Regions from separate parts of the Methylobacterium litchii genome, predicted to be linked through region 1. Evidence: predicted binding sites of a transcription regulator. Region 1 holds the regulator's gene; the other holds the start of a gene.
The links. The regulator HrcA, encoded in region 1, represses chaperone genes, less so after heat shock. The targets are predictions, from matches to a motif close to GTTAGCACTCNCNNNNNGNGAGTGCTAAC.
Positions count from the first base shown of each region.

Region 2: a site for HrcA is predicted at 1,976-2,004, ahead of groES (co-chaperone GroES). Genes of this name have one in related genera too.

Region 1 is NZ_JBBXMY010000002.1:244,014-248,186, reverse strand. It holds gene rdgB (RdgB/HAM1 family non-canonical purine NTP pyrophosphatase) at 1-451, opposite strand, end outside; gene rph (ribonuclease PH) at 448-1,161, opposite strand; gene hrcA (heat-inducible transcriptional repressor HrcA) at 1,324-2,379, shown strand; gene AAHF99_RS06300 (DUF1236 domain-containing protein) at 2,392-3,246, opposite strand; gene AAHF99_RS06295 (MFS family transporter) at 3,473-4,173, shown strand, end outside.
Region 2 is NZ_JBBXMY010000006.1:104,835-109,007, reverse strand. It holds gene AAHF99_RS13245 (ligase-associated DNA damage response DEXH box helicase) at 1-164, shown strand, start outside; gene pdeM (ligase-associated DNA damage response endonuclease PdeM) at 218-931, shown strand; gene AAHF99_RS13235 (magnesium transporter CorA family protein) at 944-1,879, opposite strand; gene groES (co-chaperone GroES) at 2,085-2,375, shown strand; gene groL (chaperonin GroEL) at 2,460-4,103, shown strand.

The sequences.
Region 1 (4,173 bases):
GCGGCTCCACGAGGTCGCCGAACACCCGGCCTTCGAACAGCTCGGTATGGCCATCGGGCCACGCGAGAACGAGGGCCGACACGAAGTGCGCCTTGCGATTTGCGGCGCCGCGCGTGTCGAGTTCGGAGAAGATCCGGGCCATGGCGCCGGAGAAGTCCTTGGTCGGCCCGGCCCAGCGGGCGGAGAAGATCCCCGGCGCGCCGTCCAGCGCATCGACGCAGAGGCCGGAATCGTCGGCAAAGGCCGGCAGGCCGGTGGCCTTGGTCGCCGCATGGGCCTTGATCGCCGCGTTCTCGGCGAACATCGTCCCGGTCTCGTCGGGCTCGGGCAGGCCGAGTTCGCCCGCCGAGACGGCCTCGATGCCGAAGGGCGCCAGAAGCTCGCGCATCTCCACGAGCTTGCCCGCATTGTGGGTGGCGATCACCACCTTGCCGGTCAGGCGGCGCCTCACGCGATGGCCTCCTTCTGCAGGCCCACGAGGCGTTCGGTCCCGATGCGGGCGAGGCGGAGCAATTCGAGGAGCTGCGCCTCGGTGAAGGGCTCGGCCTCGGCGGTGCCCTGTACCTCCACGATGCCGCCCTTGCCGGTCAGCACGAAGTTCGCATCGGTGTCGGCAGCCGAATCCTCCTCGTATTCGAGGTCGAGGACCGGCATGCCCTTGTAGATGCCGCAGGACACGGCGGCGACATGGTCGCGCAGCGGATCGACGGAGATGATCGAGCGGGTGCGCATCCAGGCGAAGCAATCGTGAAGCGCCACCCAGGCGCCGGTGATGGCGGCCGTGCGGGTGCCGCCATCGGCCTGGATCACGTCGCAATCCACCGTCACCTGCTTCTCGCCGATGGCTGACAGGTTGGTAACGGCGCGGAGCGAGCGGCCGATCAGACGCTGGATCTCCTGCGTACGGCCGGAGGGCTTGCCGGAATTCACTTCGCGGCGGGTGCGCTCATGGGTCGCTCGCGGCAGCATCGCGTATTCGGCCGTGACCCAGCCCTTGCCGGAGCCGCGCAGCCATGGCGGCGCGCGCTCCTCCAGGGAGGCCGTGCACAGCACCTTGGTGTTGCCGAAGCTGACGAGGCAGGAGCCCTCGGCGTAGCGCGCCACGGCGCGCTCGAGGGTTACGGGCCGCATCGCGTCGGCGGCACGGTTGGATGGCCGCATGCGACACCCTTTCATTGCGAGAAGTGCGGGCCGGGCTCATAGGCTGCACGGCCCCGGCGAGCAAGCAGCGGATTGATCCGCGAGCCCAGGGCAGACATGATCGGGAGTCAGGACCCGGCGACCGTGACACATCAGAGCTTCGACATTTCACAAAATCAACAGATGCAGGCCCTCTCTGCCCTTAACGAGCGCGCCAGGGAGATCTTCCGGCAGATCGTCGAGAGCTACCTGACGACGGGGGAGCCAGTGGGCTCGCGCAACCTCGCGCGCATCCTGCCGATGGCGCTCTCCCCGGCCTCCATCCGCAACGTGATGGCGGATCTGGAGCATTCCGGCCTGATCTTCGCGCCCCACACCTCGGCGGGGCGCCTTCCGACCGAGCAGGGCCTGCGCTTCTTCGTGGATGCCATGCTCGAACTCGGCGATGTCGGGCAGGACGAGAAGGACCGGATCGAGGGCCAAATGCGCGCGGTCGCCTCGCGCCACACCTTCGAATCCGCGCTGACGGAGGCGTCGAGCCTGCTGTCGGGCGTATCGCGGGGGGCCGGCGTGGTGCTCACCACGAAGGCCAATGCGAGCCTGAAGCACATTGAGTTCGTCCGCCTCGACCCTGCCCGCGCCCTGGTGGTGCTGGTCTCGGACGACGGCAGCGTCGAGAATCGCCTGCTCGACCTGCCCCCCGGCCTTCCGGCCGGCGCCCTGCAGGAGGCGACGAACTACCTCAATGCCCGCCTCGCGGGGCGCACCCTCGGCGTGCTGCGCGCGGAGATCGAGGTGGGGCGCCTCGCGAAGAAGCGCGAGTTGGACGAACTCACCGAGCGGCTGGTGGATGCGGGCCTCGCGACACCGGTCGGGCCCTCGGAGGCGCGGCAACTCATCGTGCGCGGACAGGCCAATCTGTTGGACGACCTGCGCGCGGCCGAAGACCTGGAGCGCATCCGGCTGCTGTTCAACGATCTGGAGACGCAGAAGGACGTGATCGATCTCCTCGCCCGCGCCGAGCAGGGGGAGGGGGTGCGCATCTTCATCGGCTCCGAGAACAAGCTGTTCTCGCTGTCGGGTTCGTCGCTCATCGCGGCACCGTTCCGCGACGGGTCGCAAAAGATCGTCGGCGTCGTCGGCGTCATCGGCCCGACGCGGCTGAACTACGCCCGCATCGTGCCGATGGTCGATTACACCGCCCGCGTCGTCTCGAAGCTGCTCGACGGCGGGCGGTGATCGTTCGCCCGCTTAGGCGGGGATCACGTCCACGATCTCGTAGGTGTCGGGATCGATGATGATGATGTCGTCGCGCACGAGGATGAAATCGTAGCCCTCGTAATCCGGCACCAACTCGACGATGGCCGGCGGCAGACGGTGCAGCCGCACCGAACGCGGGATCGCCGTGCCGACGCTCAGCGCGAAGTTCACGCTGTCGAGCCGCGAGACACCGCCCCGCAGGATCGACTGGCGGAACTCCGTGCGCCGGCCGGTATCGAGGCGGGAATAGCCGCCGCGCACCGCACCGCCATCGCGACCGCCACGGGCGCCCGGCCCGCGCTCGGCACCGCGCCGCTCGCCGGCCGCACCCGGGCCGTTCCGGCCATCGGGGCCACCGCGCTCGGCCGCCCCGTTGCGCTCGCCGGGTCCGCCACGCTCACCGCGCTCACCGGGGCCACCACGATCACCACGATCACCACGATCACCGCGTTCGCCGGGACCGCCGCGCTCCGCGCCACCCCGCTCGGCCGCGCCGCCGCGTCCGGCCGGACCACCCTGCTCGGCCGCTCCGCCGCGCTCGGCGGGTCCGCCGCGTTCCGCGCCGCCGCCGGCCGCCGGGCCGCGCCCACCGCCTTCACCACCGCGCATCCCGGCACCGCCGCCCGCGCCACCCGGACCCGCCGCGCCCGGTCCACCCGCGCCGGGGCCGCCGCTCGCGCCGCCGCCCGGACCGCCACCGCCGCCCGGACCGGCCGCCGCGCCCCCGGCGCCACCCGCGCCACCGCCACCGCCGGCCCCGCCACCGGGTCCGCCCTGGGCGAAGGCCGTCGTCGCGCCCGCCATGATGACCGCCGCGGCCACCGTGCTGCGAAGAATCCTGTTCATGTGCCGTCCACCGTCCCAGAGGGCGCGCCCTCCGGACGCTCGACCCGGGCCGGAACGGGGACGGAATCGAAACCGTTCCGGCATCGTTCGTCCAAGGCTGGTGACAAGCCGCCGCGTCTCGCACACGCGAACGTGAGGAAGCCTTGCGGGCAGGGGTTGGGGCTGTAACGTCCGCGCACGCCAGAGAAGCCGGCGCAGTGTCGGCCCAGCGAGTCCCGGAGACGCCATGTCCGCACCTCCCGCCGACCGTATCAACATCACGTCGGAGGTCCACGATGCCGCCGACCGGCGCCGCCGCATCATGGCGATCGTCGGCTCCTCCTCGGGCAATCTGGTCGAGTGGTACGACTTCTACTGCTACGCCTTCTTCGCCCTCTACTTCGCCCCGGCCTTCTTCCCGAAGGGCGATTCCACCAGCCAGCTCCTGCAGACGGCGGGCATCTTCGCGGTGGGCTTCTTCATGCGCCCGGTGGGCGGCTGGCTGTTCGGGCGCATCGGCGACCGGGTGGGGCGGCGGACCTCGATGGTCATCTCCGTATTGATGATGTGCTTCGGCTCGCTGCTGATCGGCATCCTGCCCACCTACGAGACCGTGGGCACCCTGGCGCCGGTCCTGCTGCTGCTGGCGCGGATGCTCCAGGGCCTCTCGGTCGGCGGTGAGTACGGCACGTCGGCCACCTACATGAGCGAGGTCGCCATCAAGGGGCGGCGCGGGTTCTTCGCCTCGTTCCAGTACGTCACGCTGATCGGCGGGCAGTTGCTCGCATCCCTGGTGCTGGTCGGCCTCCAGGCCGTGATGACGAGCGCGGAACTGACGGCCTATGGCTGGCGCATTCCGTTCTTCATCGGTGCGGGCCTTGCGGTCGTGGCCCTCTACCTCCGGCGCTCCCTGGCCGAGACCAAGGAAGCCGGCGACAAGGAGAATGC
Region 2 (4,173 bases), on a different contig from region 1:
TAGAGCGTATCCAGGGGCGAATCATCCATCGCGCCCTCGACCGGGTGTCGCCGCTGTCCGTCTCCGTGATGCTGGAGATCGGCCGCGAGCGGGTCTACGGCGAGGGAGCGGACGAGATTCTGGCCGAGGCGGAGGCGGAGCTTCTTCAGGAGGCCCTGGCTTGAGCCGAGGCCCGCACGACGGTTCGCCCTCCCCCGACGCGATAGAGGATGCCCTGGTGGCGGCCGGACTCCGACTCGAGAAGACCCAGAAGCACCCGACGATCACCGTTGCGGGCGAAGTGCTCACCCTCGATCTCTGCGGCGGGATCTGGCTCGAAGCCCACCGCACGCTGATCGTCTCCGACCTCCACCTCGAGAAGGGCTCCGCCTTCGCCGCCCGGTCGGGCCAGTTCCTGCCGCCCTACGACACCCGCGAGACCCTGGCCTGCCTGCACGAGGCCATCGTCCGCCACGACCCCGCCCGCGTCGTCGCGCTGGGCGATTCCTTCCACGATGCGCGCGGCCCCGAGCGCATGGAGCCCGGCGACCGGGCGATGGTCGCCGCCCTGCAGGAGGGGCGCGACTGGGTCTGGATCGCCGGCAACCACGACGCGGCAGTGCAGGAGGGCGTCGGCGGGCGCTACGCCGAGGCGCTGACCCTCGGCAACCTCGTGCTGCGCCACGAGCCCGGCGAGGCCCCCTCTTCCGGTGAGATTGCCGGCCACCTTCATCCCTGCGGGAAGGTGGCGGCCCGCGGCCGGGCCGTGCGCCGCCGCTGCTTCGTCACCGATGGCCAGCGCCTCGTCATGCCGGCGCTCGGCGCCTTCGCCGGCGGCCTGAACGTGCGGGATAAGGCCTTCGACGCCGCCTTCCCGAAGGGCTTCACGGCCTATCTCCTCGGCGACGGCCGCGTCTTCGCCATCGGCCGGGCACAGCTGGCGCGGGATTGACGACCGTGCCGCTCAGAACCAGCCTCTGATGCGGAAGTAGATGATCGGCATCACGGCGCTCAGGAAGATCAGGCCCAGGGCGTAGGGATAGCCGTAGGCCCAATCGAGTTCCGGCATGTTCTTGAAGTTCATGCCGTAGATCGAGGCGATCAGCGTCGGCGGCACGCCCACCACCGAGACGACGGTGAGCACCCGGAAGACGTTGTTCTGCTCGATGTTGATGAGCCCCAGGGCCGCGTCGAGCAGGAACTGAACGTTCTCCGCGAGCCGCGTCTCGAACTCGTCCAGCGATTCGATGTCCCGGCGAATCGTCTCGAACCGCCCGTCGTCGTTGAGTTCGAGCCCGTCGCAGGCGCTCGACACGAAGGGTAGGATGCGCTCCAGCCCGAGCAGGCTCGCCCGCACCTTGCCGAGCACTTTCCCCCGGCGGCTGATCGCCCGCAGGATGCGCCGCAGGGCGATGTCGCGGCGGCGGGGCGGCGGCTCTTCCATCCGCCGGGCGGAGGGGCCGCGCACGTCGAAGTCGAAGATGCGGCTCGACAGCGAGTCGAGATCGGCGGCCATCTCCTCCAGCGCGTCGGCGAGGCTGTCGACCAGCTCCTCCAGCAAGACGATGAAGGTCTCGGCCGGATCCCCCGCCTCCTCCTCCGACAGGCGCTGGGCCGCGTGGCCGTAGGCGCGCAGATCGTGGAAGCGGACGGTGACGAGGTGATCCTTCGTCAGCAGGAAGCCGAGGGGCTTCAACTGCGAATCCGCCTGCTCGAAGGTGATCATCGGCGTCGAGAGGGAAAGCCCGCCCTTCAGCCGGCGCAGGCGGCTCGACGTCTCCACCTCGGAGAGCGCGGCGCGCGTGGGGATGCGCAGCCCGGTCTCCTTCTCCACCGCCGCGACCTCCTCGGCCGATGGATCGAACAGGTCGATCCAGACCGCCCCGTGTTTCTTCAGCATGTCGGGTGGCGATCCTGGCAGGCACGGGCCGCGACGCGGCCCGGAAAGGTGCGACCATCTTGACTCGATGACGCGCGATGGCTATTTCGCCACCACGTTGGCACTCGTCAAACGAGAGTGCTAACAAGGGTGCTAACTATGGGGTCGAGGCGACCCGCCGGGCCGCATCAACGCCATCTCCAGACCTGAAGCAAGAGGGCAGCTCATGAAGTTCCGTCCGCTGCACGACCGTGTGGTCGTCCGCCGTATCGAGAGCGAAGAGAGGACGAAGGGCGGGATCATCATCCCCGATTCCGCCAAGGAGAAGCCGCAAGAGGGCGAGATCATCGCCGTCGGGCCGGGCGCCCGCGACGAGAACGGCCGGGTGAACCCCCTCGACGTCAAGGCCGGCGACCGCGTCCTGTTCGGCAAGTGGTCGGGCACCGAGGTCAAGATCGACGGCGAAGACCTCCTCATCATGAAGGAGTCGGACATCATGGGCGTGGTCAACCTCTGACCCCCATCCGACCCAGACAGCTTTGAAGCCCCTTTGAGGCCGAACCCGGCCTCGGGGCATCCTCGAACCGAAAGAGCTTAGGACATGGCAGCGAAAGACGTTCGTTTCTCCGCCGACGCCCGCGACAAGATGCTTCGCGGCGTCGACATCCTCGCGGACGCCGTCAAGGTGACGCTCGGCCCCAAGGGCCGCAACGTCGTGATCGAGAAGAGCTTCGGCGCCCCGCGCATCACCAAGGACGGTGTGACGGTCGCCAAGGAGATCGAGCTCGCCGACCGCTTCGAGAACATGGGCGCCCAGATGGTGCGCGAAGTGGCCTCGAAGACCAACGACATCGCCGGTGACGGCACCACCACCGCGACCGTGCTGGCCCAGGCCATCGTTCGCGAGGGCGCCAAGTACGTGGCCGCCGGCATCAACCCGATGGACCTGAAGCGCGGCATCGACCTCGCTACCGCCGCCGCGGTGAAGGACATCATCGCCCGCGCCAAGAAGGTCTCGACCTCCGACGAGGTCGCTCAGGTCGGCACGATCTCCGCCAACGGCGACAAGGAGATCGGCGAGATGATCGCCCACGCCATGCAGAAGGTGGGCAACGAGGGCGTCATCACCGTCGAGGAGGCCAAGACCGCCGAGACCGAGCTGGACGTCGTCGAGGGCATGCAGTTCGACCGCGGTTACCTCTCCCCGTACTTCATCACGAACGCGGAGAAGATGGTCGCCGAGCTCGAGGACCCCTACATCCTCATCCACGAGAAGAAGCTCTCGTCGCTCCAGGCCATGCTGCCGGTGCTCGAGGCCGTGGTGCAGACCGGCAAGCCGCTCGTCATCATCGCCGAGGACATCGAGGGTGAGGCGCTCGCCACGCTTGTCGTGAACAAGCTGCGCGGCGGCCTCAAGGTCGCGGCCGTGAAGGCTCCGGGCTTCGGTGATCGCCGCAAGGCGATGCTCGAGGACATCGCGATCCTGACCAAGGGCCAGATGATCGCCGAAGACCTCGGCATCAAGCTGGAGAACGTGACGCTCCCGATGCTCGGCCGCGCCAAGCGCGTCCGCATCGAGAAGGAGAACACCACGATCATCGACGGCGTCGGCGAGAAGTCCGAGATCGAGGGTCGCATCAGCCAGATCAAGGCGCAGATCGAGGAGACCACCTCGGACTACGACCGTGAGAAGCTGCAGGAGCGTCTGGCCAAGCTCGCGGGCGGCGTCGCGGTGATCCGCGTCGGCGGCGCGACCGAGGTCGAGGTGAAGGAGAAGAAGGACCGCGTCGACGACGCGCTCAACGCCACCCGCGCTGCGGTGGAAGAGGGCATCGTCCCCGGCGGCGGCACCGCGCTGCTCCGCGCCAAGAAGGCGGTCGCCGAGCTGAAGTCCGACATCCCGGACGTCCAGGCCGGCATCAAGATCGTCCTGAAGGCCCTTGAGGCCCCGATCCGCCAGATCGCCCAGAACGCGGGCGTCGAGGGCTCGATCGTGGTCGGTAAGATCACCGACAAGACGGACTCCGAGACCTTCGGCTTCAACGCCCAGACCGAAGAGTACGTCGACATGATCCAGGCCGGTATCGTGGACCCGGCCAAGGTCGTCCGCACCGCCCTTCAGGACGCCGCCTCGGTGGCCGGCCTGCTGGTGACGACGGAGGCCATGGTGGCCGACGCCCCGAAGAAGGACGGCGGCGCCCCCGCGATGCCGGGCGGCGGCGGCATGGGCGGCATGGACTTCTAAGTCCACGCCACCTGATGAAACGGGAAGGGGGTCGCCGCGAGGCGGCCCCTTTTCTTTTGGGCGTCGCGAG